2 regions of the Arthrobacter sp. T2-23 genome follow, and region 2 is predicted to be linked to the other one. Evidence: riboswitches for the same ligand, from Rfam matches in the RefSeq annotation. Region 2 holds a riboswitch; the other holds the start of a gene.

Region 1 (7,072 bases), 1.3 Mb from region 2:
CGCGCAGGCGGCGGCCCTGCGCTCATCCATCGAACGCGATGCCCCCGCCGCCGTGCAGCAGCACAGTCGCTGTCATTTCCGCCTGGCCGCGTGACAGGGCTCGCGCGGCGTCGACGCCCCGCACGCTGCCGGTCCGGGGACGTGGTGAGGTCTGCTGGCTGTCAGGTCGAAGCGGGCCAGTCGGAGCCGACAGCGCGCCAAGCGCGGTCGATGCCGTCCAAGGCTGCGGCCGGAAGCGGACCTTGGCTGGCGGCCATGAGGTTCCGGCGAAGGTGGTCCAGCTTGGCCGTGCCGGCAATAGCGGTGTGCACGCCGGGGGCATACACGGTGAAGCGCAGGGCGAACTCGGCCCAGTCCATGTCCCCCGGGTCGAGCTCCAGAGCCTTTAGCCGCTCCCAGTAAAGCTCGGCGTAGTTCCCGGCCGGACGCTCGGCGAACCGCCACGGCGCATTCGCGATCGGGCGCTTGGCGATGACTCCCAGTTCGGGGCGCCGGCCGAGAACGTTTCGCAAATTCCACTGGTCGGCGATGTTGACACTGGTTTCGATGGCGCCGAACCGGCCGGACTCCACGGCGAAGGCAAGAGGCTCATTGTCGCCGCTGTAGCCGGCGATGCCGATCTTGCCGGCGTCGACGGCCTGGTCCAAGGTGTCCTGCAGCTCTCCGCGCCGCAGGATGTCCAGCGGGCAAGAGTGCAGATAGAAGATGTCGATCCGCTCCGACCGGGTCAAGCGCAAAGACTGTTCGATGCTCTCAAGCACGCTGCCCGGGGACCAATCCCGCTGGCCGTTGATCTTCGGCCCGCCCTTGGTGGAGAGCACGAACTCATCCCGACGTCCGCCAAGGTGCCGGCCAATACGCTCCTCGCTCAGCCCGTAACTGGCCGCAGTATCGATCAGCGTGACGCCCAGATCCAGTGCTCCGTTGAGCACTTCTGCGGCTTCGGCCTCCGTGACATCGCTTTCGCCGATCTGGCCGGCGCCGAGCCCCACAATGGAGACCTCCAAACCGGTGGCCCCGAATGCCCTCTGCTCCAGCATGAATTCTCTCCTCGTCTCGAAACCGCCCGCACCGCCGCATCTGGGCGACCGCTCTACCGTAACGCTGAAGCGGTCCGGGCGCCGGAGTTTGCGGACGCGTCTCCGGCATAGGACAATAGAAGTTGTGACTGCGGTCACGAGCAACTGAATATGCCTTTGATCTGCGGCGGGAGAGTTCTGCAAGTAGGTACAAGCAGGCGCCGTAGGAGCAAACCCTCCCCAGGAATCTCTCAGGCCCATGTACCGCCGCGGCAAGGCAACTCTGGAAAGCAGCAAGCGCGTCTCGTGACGCGCCGTGCTCACCGACGGTGCAAGCGGAGCCCGGCCAAAGCGGCTCCGCGGAAACTCTCAGGTCCAATACAGAGCGGGGAGGAACCCGAATCAATGTGGCGTACCCTCGCCGCCTTAGTTATGGAGTTCCTTGTGACTGTTACCTCAGCCTCCACGTCCTTCGTTGACCGGCACATCGGCGCGCGCCGCCAGGCCGACGTCGACACCATGCTGAAGGCTGTCGGCTACGACACCGTCGACGCGCTGGTGGATACCGCCGTTCCGAAGGACATCCGGCAGGACTCCGACCTGGCGCTCGCAGCAGCGCTGAGCGAAGTCGAAGTGCTGGCCGAACTGCGCAAGCTGGCAGCCAAGAACAAGACCGCCGTGCAGATGATCGGCCAGGGCTACTACGACACCGTCACCCCGGCCGTGATCCGCCGCAACATCCTCGAAGCCCCGGCCTGGTACACCGCCTACACCCCCTACCAGCCGGAAATCTCACAGGGCCGGCTCGAGGCGCTGCTGAACTTCCAGACCATGGTCCAGGACCTGGTGGGCCTGCCGATCGCCAACGCCTCGCTGCTGGACGAAGCCACCGCCGTCGCCGAGGCCGTTCTGATGATGCGCCGGGCCAACAAGAATAAGACGGCCCACGACGGCAAAACCGTCCTCGACGCCGACTGCCTCCCGCAGACCATCGCGATCGTCAAGGGCCGCGCCGAGGCCCTCGGCTTTGAGGTTGAGGTCGCAGACCTGTCCAAGGGTCTGCCCGACGGCGTCATCAACGGCGTCGTGCTGCAGCAGCCCGGTGCCTCCGGCCGCGTGTTCGACCACTCGGCCGTCATCGCTGACGCCAAGGAACGCGGCGCGCTCGTCACTGTCGCCGCGGACCTGCTGTCCCTGACCCTGATCACCTCCCCCGGCGAACAGGGCGCGGACATCGCCGTCGGCTCCGCGCAGCGCTTCGGCGTCCCGCTGTTCTTCGGCGGCCCGCACGCCGCCTACATGGCCGTCCAGAAGGGCCTGGAGCGCTCCATGCCCGGCCGCCTCGTGGGCGTCTCCAAGGACAACGCCGGCGTCCCCGCCTACCGTCTGGCCCTGCAGACCCGCGAGCAGCACATCCGCCGCGAGAAGGCCACCTCCAACATCTGCACCGCCCAGGCATTGCTGGCCATCGTGGCCTCCTTCTACGCCGTCTACCACGGCCCCGACGGGCTGAAGGCGATCGCCGAAACGGTCCACGGCCACGCCAGGACCATCGCCGCCTCGCTGAAGGCCGCCGGCCTGGCCGTCCAGCACGCCTCTTTCTTCGACACCGTCACGGTCTCCGTGCCGGGCACGGCCGCGGACATCATCGCCGCAGCCGACGCCAGGGGCATCAACCTGCGCGCCATCGACGCCGACACGGTGGGCATCTCCGCCGATGAGGCCACGACCGGGACAATCGTCGCCGACGTTGTCGCCGCCTTCGGCGCCAGCGTCGCAGACAGTGCCGCAGGCACGGACACTGCGTTCGCACTGGACGCGGCTGTCGAACGCACCTCCGACTACCTCCAGCACCCGGTCTTCCACACGCACCGCTCCGAGACCCAGCTGTTGCGCTACATCCGCAGGCTATCGGACCGGGACCTCGCGCTGGACCGGACCATGATCCCGCTGGGTTCCTGCACCATGAAGCTGAACGCGACGGCCGAGATGGAAGCCATCTCCTGGCCGGAGTTCGCCTCCATCCACCCCTTCGCGCCCGAATCCCAGACGGCCGGCTGGCGCGAACTGATCGAGGACCTCGAAGCCCAGCTGACCGAGATCACCGGCTACGACCAGGTCTCCATCCAGCCCAACGCCGGCTCCCAGGGCGAGCTCGCCGGGTTGCTCGCCATCCGCGGCTACCACCTCTCCCGCGGCGACGCCCAGCGCAACATCTGCCTCATCCCGGCCTCCGCGCACGGCACCAACGCCGCCTCCGCAGTGCTGGCCGGCATGAAGGTCGTCGTCGTAGCCACCGCCTCCGACGGCACGATCGACCACGCGGACCTCACCGCCAAGATCGAGCAGCACAAGGACGAGCTCTCCGCGATCATGATCACCTACCCCTCGACGCACGGCGTGTACGACGCGGACGTCCGCGAAGTTTGCGACGCCGTCCACGCCGCCGGCGGCCAGGTCTACATCGACGGCGCCAACCTCAACGCCCTCGTCGGGCTCGCCCAGCCGGGCCAGTTCGGCGGCGACGTCTCGCACCTGAACCTGCACAAGACCTTCTGCATCCCGCACGGCGGCGGCGGACCCGGCGTCGGCCCGGTCGCGGCCAAGGCACACCTGGCCCCGTTCATGCCGGGCAACGCGGCCGATCCGGCCAACGGCGCCGAGGGCACCCCGATCTCCGCGTCCCGCTACGGCTCGGCCGGCGTGCTGCCGATCTCCTGGGCGTACGTGAAGCTCATGGGAGGGCAGGGCCTGACCGAGGCCACCAAGTCGGCGCTGCTCGCGGCGAACTACATTGCGTCGCGGCTCAACGACCACTTCCCGGTGCTCTACACCGGCGAGGGCGGCCTCGTGGCCCACGAGTGCATCCTGGACCTGCGCGAGCTCACGGCCAAGACCGGCGTGACCGCCGAGGACGTCGCCAAGCGCCTGATCGACTACGGCTTCCACGCCCCCACCCTCGCGTTCCCCGTGGCGGGCACCCTGATGGTCGAACCCACCGAGTCTGAGGACCTCGGCGAGATCGACCGGTTCATCACGGCCATGATCGCCATCCGCGCCGAGATCGACCAGGTGGCCCACGGTGACTTCAGCGTCGAGCACAGCCCGCTGCGCAACGCCCCGCACACCGCGGCCGCCGTGATCAGCACCGACTGGGAGCGCAGCTACCCGCGCGAACAGGCGGTCTTCCCGGTCCACACGCTCAAGCAGGACAAGTACTTCCCGCCGGTCGGCCGAATCGACGGCGCAGCCGGTGACCGCAACCTGATCTGCTCCTGCCCCCCGCTTTCCGAATTCGAAAACTAAGGATCCCCCGATGAGTGAGAAATACACTGCCCTGTACGAAGAGCACAAGAAACTCGGCGCCTCCTTCACGGACTTCGGCGGCTGGCAAATGCCGCTCAAGTACGAATCGGAACTGGCTGAACACCACGCCGTCCGCAACGCCGCGGGCCTTTTCGACCTCTCCCACATGGGCGAAGTCTGGGTCACCGGCCCCGACGCCGCAGCCTTCCTGGACTACGCCCTCGTGGGCAAGATCTCCGCCATGGCGGTCGGCAAGGCCAAGTACTCGCTGATCTGCAACGAGGACGGCGGCATCATCGACGACCTCATCACCTACCGGCGCGGCGACCAGAAGTTCCTGGTGGTCCCCAACGCCGGCAACGCAGCGGTCGTGGCCGCGGCCCTCGCCGAGCGGACTGCAGGCTTTGATGTCACGGTCGAAGATGCCTCCGCCTCCACCTCGCTGATCGCGGTCCAGGGCCCCAAAGCGGAAGCCATCCTGCTCCGCCTGGTCCCCGCGGCCCAGCACGAGCTCGTCACCGGCCTTAAGTACTACGCCGCCGTCGACGTCCCGTTTATGTTCGGCGGGGCCAGCCAGGACCTCCTGCTGGCCCGCACCGGGTACACCGGCGAGGACGGCTTCGAAATCTTCGTCTCCAACGACGACGCCGCCGCCCTCTGGCAGGCGCTCATCGCCATCGCCGAGGAGGGCGAACTGACCCCGGCCGGCCTCGCCTCCCGCGATTCGCTGCGGCTTGAGGCCGGCATGCCGCTCTACGGCAACGAACTCTCGCTCGAAGGCGACCCGTTCGCCGCCGGACTCGGCCCCGTCGTCGCGCTCTCCAAGGAAGGCGACTTCGTCGGCAAGGCAGCCCTGGCCGAACTCAAGGCGGCCGGCGCCGGATCCACCTCCGGCCGCAAGCTCGTCGGACTCAAAGGCCTCGGACGCCGGGCCGGCCGCGGCCACTACCAGGTCCTGAAGGACGGCACCACGGTCGGCGAAGTCACCTCCGGCCAGCCCAGCCCGACCCTGGGCTACCCCGTCGCGATGGCCTACGTCGACGTCGAGTTCACCGAACCCGGCACCGCACTGGACATCGACTTGCGCGGCAAGAGCGAGCCGTTCGAAGTTGTCGCACTGCCGTTCTACAAGCGCGAAAAATAGCCCGGCGGGGGCCTGTCCCGGAGCGGTGGCTGGCTCCGGGACCGGCCGGCGGTTCCCGGCTCCGGGACCGGCGGGCCCCGGTTTTCACGCGTGCTCGCTCGTCCCTCGCTTAGACGCACGCTTTCGAAAACCGCGGCCGGCCGGCCCCTCGAGGACAGCTCACCTTTCAGGACAAGCCGCCACACCTAGACCAACAGGAACCAGCGCCTTCGAAAGCCAAAGGTGCTGGGGCCCCTACCGCCTACCGCGGCTCGGCCCTAGAAAATTCGCACGGCCAGTGTTTCTTTCCGGAGGCAGCGGTTGGCCCCGAAAACTGAACTGAATAGCGGCGGGTGAGGGGATTCCGGAAGCGTGCGTCTAAGCGAGGAACGAGCGAGCACGCGGAGGAATCGCCTCATCCGCCACCCAACCCAGCCACACTTAAAGTGGCCCCACGACTTTTCAAACGTAAAGGAAAAACACATGGCAAAAGTTGCCCCTGAACTGCAGTACTCCGACGAGCACGAGTGGGTTGCCCGTGACTCCGGCAACGCCGGATCAAACATTGTGTCCATCGGCATCTCCGCGGTCGCCGCGGATGCCCTGGGCGACATCGTCTACGTTGACCTGCCCGAGGTCGGTTCCGCGGTGACCGCGGGGGAGACCTGCGGCGAGGTCGAGTCGACCAAGTCGGTCTCGGACCTGTACGCGCCGGTCACCGGCGAGGTCACCGAAATCAACGCCGCCGTCGTCGACGACCCCGCACTGATCAACAGCGATCCCTACGGCGCCGGCTGGCTCTTCAAGGTGGCCGCCGAGTCCGACGGCCCGCTGCTCACCGCACAGGACTACGCCTCCAAGAACGGCGGCGAACTGTGAGCGGGGCAGCGACGGGGACCGAAACGGTGTTCGAGCAGGTCGTTTCCCCGTCCCTGGACGCGGAGCTGTCCGTGTTGGATCCGGAGATCGCCGCCAGGATCGACGCCGAGCTGGGCCGCCAGCGCGACGGCCTGGAGATGATCGCCTCGGAAAACCACACCGCCAGGGCCGTGATGCAGGCGCAGGGTTCGGTGCTGACGAACAAGTATGCCGAGGGTTACCCGGGCAAGCGCTACTACGGCGGTTGCGAGCACGTGGACGTCATTGAACAGCTCGCGATCGACCGGGTCAAGGCCCTCTTCGGCGCCGAGTACGCCAACGTCCAGCCGCACTCCGGTGCGCAGGCCAACGCCTCCGTGATGCACGCCCTGATCCGTCCGGGCGACACCATCATGGGCCTGAACCTGGCACACGGCGGCCACCTCACGCACGGCATGAAAATCAACTTCTCCGGCCGGCTCTACAACGTGATCCCGTACCAGGTCCGGGAGGATGACCACCGGATCGACATGGCCGAGGTGGAGCGCCTCGCCCAGGAACACAAACCGCAGCTCATTGTTGCCGGCTGGTCCGCGTACGCGCGCCAGCTCGATTTCGCCGAGTTCCGTCGGATCGCCGATTCGGTGGGCGCCTACCTGATGGTGGACATGGCGCACTTCGCCGGGCTCGTCGCGGCCGGACTGCACCCCTCGCCGGTCCCGCACGCGCACGTCACCACCTCCACCACGCACAAGACCCTCGCCGG
Region 2 (7,072 bases):
TTGCGGATGTAGCGCAACAGCTGGGTTTCGGAGCGGTGCGTGTTGAAGACCGGGTGCTGCAGGAAGTCGGAGGTGCGCAGCACCGACCCGGGCAGTTCGAAGCCCTTGGCCTGCACGAGCGGACCGGCGCCAAAGGCGACGACCACCGCGGAGAGGACCTCCGGCGTCGTGGTTTCATCGACGGACACGCCAACTGTGTCCGCGTCGATGGGCCGTAGGTTGATGCCCCGGGCGTCGGCGGCGGCGACGGCCTTCGCGGCCTTGCCCGGCACACGGACCGTGAGGGTATCGAAGAAGGAGTCGCTCGCCAGTTCCCGGCCGGCAATCTTCAGTGTGGCGGCCAGGGCTCGGGCGTTGTTGTGGACGGTCTCTGCGATCGCCTTCAGCCCGTCCGGGCCGTGGTAGACGGCGTAGAACGAGGACACAATGGCCAGCAGCGCCTGCGCGGTGCAGATGTTGGACGTGGCCTTCTCTCGGCGGATGTGCTGCTCGCGGGTCTGCAGTGCCAGCCGGTAGGCGGGGACGCCGGCGTTGTCCTTGGAGACGCCGACGATCCGGCCCGGGAGCGTGCGTTCCATGCCCTCGCGCACCGCCATATACGCCGCGTGCGGGCCGCCGAAGAACAGCGGCACGCCGAAGCGCTGGGTTGAGCCGACGGCGATGTCCGCGCCCTGTTCGCCAGGGGGAGTGATGAGTGTCAGGGCAAGCAGGTCCGCGGCCACTGTGACCAGTGCGCCGCGCTCCTTGGCCTCGGCGATCACACCGGACTGGTCCCAGACCCGGCCGGAAACTCCCGGCTGCTGGAGGACGACGCCGTTGATGACGCCCTCGGGCAGGCCCTCGGACAGGTCGGCGACCTCAACTTCGAACCCGAGGGCCTCGGCGCGGCCCTTGACGATCGCGATGGTCTGCGGGAGGCAGTCGGCGTCGAGGACGGTCTTGCCGTCGAGGGCGGACTTGTTCTTGTTGGCGCGGCGCATGAGAAGCACGGCCTCGGCGACGGCGGTGGCCTCGTCGAGGAGGGAGGCGTTGGCAACCGGAAGCGCGGTGAGGTCCTGAACCATGGTCTGGAAGTTCAGCAGCGCCTCGAGCCGGCCCTGCGAGATTTCCGGCTGGTAGGGGGTGTAGGCGGTGTACCAGGCCGGGGCTTCGAGGATGTTGCGGCGGATCACGGCCGGGGTGACGGTGTCGTAGTAGCCCTGGCCGATCATCTGCACAGCGGTCTTGTTCTTCGCTGCCAGCCTGCGCAGCTCGGCCAGCACCTCGACTTCACTGAGCGCGCCGTCCAAAGTGAGGGGCTTTTCCTGGCGGATGGAATCGGGAACAGCGGTATCTACCAGGCCGTCAACACTGTCGTAGCCGACAGCCTTCAGCATGGTGTCGACGTCGGCCTCGCGGCGGGCGCCGATATGGCGGTCGGCGAAATTGGATGAAATAGATTGAGCCGTCAAGAGGAACTCCAAGGTTTGGCCGGCGCAAGGCGCCGGAGGGGACCGGGTTCCTCCCCGCTCTGTATTGGACCTGAGAGATTCCGCGGACCTTTGTCCGCTTGCACCGTCGGTGAGCCAGGGACTTTCCTGACTGCTTTCCAGAGTTGCCTCGCCGCGGCGGTACATGGGCCTGAGAGATTCCTGGGGAGGATTTGCTCCTACGGCGCCTGCCCGTGGGTGACGGGGAGGACTCTCCCGCCACGGCTCGAAAGGCATATTCGAATGTGGTGATTCGCCTCACACCGTACATGCCATCCGGGGGAGGGGCAACACCGCCGCCGCCTGGCAATGTCACAATTGCGGGGCTTGACTTTTCCGAGTGACCCATCACACACTGATTCGGCCGGACGATGTCCTTCAAGGCTGTTCCGGTCATGGTGGCTGAAGGTCCCGGCACATCCGGGGCACCGCACCCACGACGGCGCGCTTTTGATCGGAGCTAACCTCCAAGCCACTAAGCCTTCCGTAACATTCACAAATGAAAATGCCTATGATCTGCGGCGGGAGAGACCTGCCGGTACATGCAGCAGGCGCCGTAGGAGCAAATCCTCCCCAGGAATCTCTCAGGCCCACGTACCGCCGCGGCGAGGCAACTCTGGAAAGCAGCCAGGCAGGTTCCTGGCTCACCGAAGGTGCAAGCGGGTCTGCGGGGGCAGGAACGCGGAAACTCTCAGGTCCAAGACAGAGCGGGGAGGAACCCGAATCATCGTGGCACCGAAATGCCACTTGAACGATGGAGTTCCTCATGACGATTCACCGACCACCTTTGGCTCCGGTTGAAGCCCCCCACCTCGAGCGCCAGCTCAGCAACCGCCACATCCAGCTCATCGCAATCGGCGGCGCCATCGGCACCGGCCTGTTTATGGGCTCCGGCAAGACCATCTCGGCGGCCGGCCCCTCCGTAATCTTCGTCTACATGATCATCGGCTTCATGCTGTTCTTCGTCATGCGGGCCATGGGTGAGCTGCTGCTGTCCAACCTGCACTACAAGTCGTTCAGCGATTTCGCCGCGGATTTGCTCGGCCCGTGGGCCGGCTTCTTCACCGGCTGGACCTACTGGTTCTGCTGGGTGATCACCGGCATCGCCGACGTTATCGCCATCGCCGGATACTCCCAGGAGCTCTGGCCCGGGCTGCCCCTCTGGATCCCCGGACTGGTCACCGTCGCCATCCTGCTGCTGCTGAACCTGACCACGGTAAAGGCCTTCGGCGAAACCGAGTTCTGGTTCGCGCTCATCAAGATCATCGCCATTGCAGCGCTCATAATCGTGGGCCTGTTCATGATTTTCAGCGGATTCAGCTCCGACGCCGGACCCGCCACATTTAGCAACCTGTGGAGCCACGGGGGCTTCTTCCCGAATGAGTTCATGGGCTTCGTCGCCGGCTTCCAGATCGCCGTGTTTGCTTTCGTGGGCATCGAACTGGTGGGCACCACTGCCGCAGAGGCCAAGGACCCGGAGAAGAACCTGCCCCGGGCCATCAACTCCATCCCGGTCCGTGTACTGCTCTTCTACGTGGGCGCCCTCATCATCCTCATGTCCGTCATCCCTTGGACCCAGTTCGCCGCCGGACACAGCCCCTTCATCGCCATGTTCTCCCTGGCCGGCCTCGGGGCCGCTGCCACCGTCGTCAACCTGGTGGTCCTTTCCTCGGCGATGTCCTCGGCCAACTCCGGCATCTACTCCACCTCCCGGATGGTCTACGGCCTGGCCCAGGAAGGGGATGCGCCGGTCCGATTCGGTGCCCTGTCGCGCCGCAAGGTTCCCCAGAATGCGCTGTTCCTGTCCTGCGTGCTGCTGCTCGCCGGTGTGGTCCTGATGTACGCGGGGGAGAACATCGGCAAGGCCTTCGAGATGGTCACCACCGTTTCCGCCGTCTGCTTCGTGTTCGTCTGGTCGATCATCCTGGCCAGCTACCTTGCCTTTCGCCGGCGCCGCCCGCACCTGCATGCCTCCTCGAAGTTCAAGATGCCCGGCGGTGTCCCCATGGTGTGGGTGGTCTTCGCCTTCTTCGCCTTCGTGCTCTGGACCCTGACCACCCAGCCGGACACCCTCACCGCGCTCCTGGTGACCCCCGTCTGGTTCATCATTCTCGGCGCGGCATGGTTCGTCCTGCGCCGCCGCCCGGCCCACCTGGCGCGGTACCAGGCATTCCAGGACGAACTCCAGTCTGAGCAGGATGTTGCCAGCGGACGCCAGGCGGTGGACAGCCTGTGACAACCGGACCCGCCACACCAGCCGCCCCGTCCTCCCGCCCCGCGTTGGAAAAGCCGGTGGCGCCCGGCACGGAATTTGTCCTCACCCTCGACTGCGCCGAATCACCCGGAATCATCCACGCCGTCTCGGAATTTCTGCTGGCCCACGGCTGCAACATCATCGACATCAAGCAGTTCGGTGACCGGCAAAAACAGCACTTCTTCATGCGCGTGCACTTCGTCTCAGCGGGGGTAGCGGACGCCGACGTCGAAGAACTCCGGCAGGATTTCCTTCCGGTGGCCACTGAGTGGGACATGAATTGGCGGCTGGAACGCCACGGCCGGAAACAGCGGATCCTGGTCATGGTGTCCAAGTACGGACACTGTCTCAACGACCTGCTGTTCCGCGCCCGCATCGGCGAACTGCCCGTCGAAATCGTGGCCGTCGTCTCCAACCACCAGGACCACGAGGATCTCGTCACCTGGCATGGCATTCCGTTCCACCACGTGCCGGTGAGCCAGCAAACGAAGCCCGCGGCCGAAGCAACGCTGCTCTCACTGGTGGACAGTTACAACGTGGAACTGGTCGTCCTTGCCCGCTACATGCAGGTCCTGAGCGACAATCTCACGGGCCGCCTCGCCGGCAAGGCCATCAACATCCACCATTCGTTCCTGCCGAGTTTCAAGGGCGCCAAGCCCTATCACCAGGCATACGAACGGGGCGTCAAGACCGTCGGGGCCACCGCGCACTACGTCAATTCCGAGCTGGATGAGGGACCCATCATTGCCCAGCAGGTGATCGAGGTGGACCACACCTACACGCCTGCTGACCTGGTGGCGGTGGGCCGGGACGCCGAATGCAAGGCCCTGACTAACGCCGTCCGCTGGCATGCCGAAGGACGGATCATTCTCTCCGGCAACAGGACCGTCATCCTTCGCTGACGCGTCCCCCCGACCGTACGAAGCCCCCTCGTCCGGGGCTTCGCATGGTGAACCTGCCGGGTCCGGTTCCGTCCGTTCCGGCCCTGTCCGCTCCGGCGCGTTGCGCCGGCCATTCCTTGGAGTACTTCGTGACGGTTCATTCTCTTACGTCCACTTCCCCTTCAACCCAGCCCGCCGGAAACGATCCCGAGGTTCCCACGCGGCTGGAAATCGTTCCCACTGACGGCATCGTCGCCAGGGTTCAGGCAACCCTCCCGGCGGGCTCGAAACTCACCGTGACCTGCCTTCCGCATCACGGGGTCAAGCCCACGGTGAAGACGACAGTCCAGCTTGGCCAGCTCGGTTTCGGCGTGGTGCCGCACCTCGCGGCCCGCAGCCTCGAAAGCCGCGCGGAACTCGCCGGCATCCTCCGGGACTGCGAGGCTGCCGGGGTCACCGAGGTCTTCGCCATCGGCGGCGACGCGGCGCAGGCAGCGGGCCCCTACCCGACCAGTGCCCGCCTGCTGGAGGACATTGCCGAGCTTTCCGGCGGGCGGATCGCAGCGGGCGTCGCAGGCTACCCGGAAGGGCACCCGAAGCAGAGCCAGCTCCATATGCTCGATGCGCTGCTGGAAAAACAGCATCTTGCCTCCAGCGTGGTCACGCAGATGTGCTTCTCGGGCGCCCGGATCAGCTGGTACGTGGAGTTGCTGCGCCGCGAGGGCGTCACGCTGCCGGTGTGGGCCGGAGTCGCCGGGTCCGTCCCCCGGACCAAACTCGTCTCCCTGGCGACCAAGATCGGCGTGGGGCCGTCCCTGCGTTTTATCAGCCGCAAGGGCCCGCTCGCCCGCCGGCTGCTGGACGGTGGCAACTATTCTCCCCAACGACTCGTGTCCGAGCTGTCGGCGGTCCAGCCGGCCTTGGCCGGTGTCCACCTCTACACGTTCAACAACCTCGAACCGTACGCGGCCGTCCGCAGGGCCAAAAACGCCGCAGCGCCGGCAGCCGCGACGCCGGGACGCGGCTGATGGACACGCCCGAGGGCGCCGCCGGCGTCTCTCCGCGCGGTCTGCGATTGCCCTGGGCGGCACTCCCGCGTGGTCTGCCGGTTCAGATCACCGCCGACAGGAGGTTCCTCGGACGGGGCACAGTGGACGGCGCAACGCCGGACGGATCAGTGCTGTGGGTCCTCTTCATCGGCATGGAGGGCCGGCGCATGTTCCACCGGGACGACCACATTTTCGTGGAAGTGGGGTAAAAGGGAACCGTCGCCCACCGGGTCAGTGGCCCCGCGCGATCCAGTCCTCCAGCTTGGGCGCCTCGGCGCCGATCGTCGTCGTGTCCCCGTGCCCGGTGCGCACCAGCGTGTCCGCAGGCAGCGTGAGCAGCCGGGCCTTGATCGACTCGATGATGGTGGGGAAGTCGCTGAAGGACCGGCCGGTGGCCCCGGGGCCGCCTTGGAACAGCGTGTCGCCGGTGAAGACCGTGCCCTCGCTCGCCAAGAAGAAGCTGACCGAGCCGGGTGAATGCCCCGGCGTGTGCAGCGCCACCAGCCGCACGCCGGCGACGTCGAACGTGTCGCCGTCTTCGATCGCGCGGTCCGGCTCGGTCCCGGGGAAGACCCGATCCCAGAGCATCCAGTCGTCCCGGTGCAGGTAGACCGGAGCGTTGACCAGGCCCCGGAATCCGCCCAGCGCGGCGATATGGTCGTCGTGGCCGTGGGTGAGCAGGATGGCCTTGACGGTCCGGCCGGAGACGGCGGCCGCGATGGCAGCGGCGTCGTGCGCCGGATCGATCACGACGCATTCCTGGTCGTTGCCGACGATCCAGACGTTGTTGTCGACGTCCCAGGTGCCGCCGTCGAGCGAGAACGTCCCGGAGGTGACCAGCTGCTCGATCCGGAGCCCGTCCACCGAGGCGCCGCTCACAGCTCGACCACCGAGCGCAGCACGGAGCCGGAGTGCATTTTCTCGAAGGCTTCCTCGATCTGGTCGATCGTGATGCGTTCGGTGACGAAGGCGTCCAGATCCAGCCGGCCCTGCCGGTACAGGTCGATCAGCATGGGGAAGTCGCGGGACGGAAGGCAGTCGCCGTACCAGGAGGACTTCAGTGAGCCGCCGCGGCCGAACACGTCCAGCAGCGGCAGTTCCAGGGTCATCTCCGGGCTGGGGACGCCCACCAGCACGACCGTGCCAGCGAGGTCGCGGGCGTAGAAGGCCTGCTTGTACGTCTCGGGCCGTCCCACGGCGTCGATCACGACGTCGGCGCCGAAGCCGCCGGTCAGTTCGCGGATTGCCTCGACCGGGTCCACGGCGGAGGAGTCCACGGTGTGGGTCGCGCCGAGATCCTTGGCTCGCTCGAGCTTCTTGGCGTCGATGTCCACCGCGATCACGGTGGTGGCGCCGGCGAGCGCGGCACCGGCCACGGCCGCGACGCCCACTCCGCCGCAGCCGATCACGGCGACGGAA

The links. A riboswitch is a leader RNA that binds a small molecule or an ion and turns the genes downstream of it on or off. The one in region 2 is predicted to bind glycine.
Region 1: it holds a riboswitch for glycine, as region 2 does, so the genes downstream of both, gcvP (aminomethyl-transferring glycine dehydrogenase) here and gcvP (aminomethyl-transferring glycine dehydrogenase) in region 2, are expected to answer to the same signal.

Annotation. Positions count from the first base shown of each region.
Region 1 is NZ_AP027917.1:1,334,509-1,341,580, reverse strand. Features, by position in the region: gene ACZ5Z0_RS06110 (ribonuclease H family protein) at 1-94, shown strand, start outside; gene ACZ5Z0_RS06105 (aldo/keto reductase) at 162-1,040, opposite strand; glycine riboswitch at 1,198-1,296, shown strand; glycine riboswitch at 1,298-1,413, shown strand; gene gcvP (aminomethyl-transferring glycine dehydrogenase) at 1,464-4,325, shown strand; gene gcvT (glycine cleavage system aminomethyltransferase GcvT) at 4,336-5,469, shown strand; gene gcvH (glycine cleavage system protein GcvH) at 5,932-6,327, shown strand; gene glyA (serine hydroxymethyltransferase) at 6,324-7,072, shown strand, end outside.
Region 2 is NZ_AP027917.1:80,493-87,564, forward strand. Features, by position in the region: gene gcvP (aminomethyl-transferring glycine dehydrogenase) at 1-1,463, opposite strand, end outside; glycine riboswitch at 1,501-1,597, opposite strand; glycine riboswitch at 1,599-1,698, opposite strand; glycine riboswitch at 1,982-2,079, shown strand; gene ACZ5Z0_RS00435 (amino acid permease) at 2,236-3,705, shown strand; gene purU (formyltetrahydrofolate deformylase) at 3,750-4,625, shown strand; gene ACZ5Z0_RS00445 (methylenetetrahydrofolate reductase) at 4,754-5,632, shown strand; gene ACZ5Z0_RS00450 (MBL fold metallo-hydrolase) at 5,885-6,532, opposite strand; gene ACZ5Z0_RS00455 (S-(hydroxymethyl)mycothiol dehydrogenase) at 6,529-7,072, opposite strand, start outside.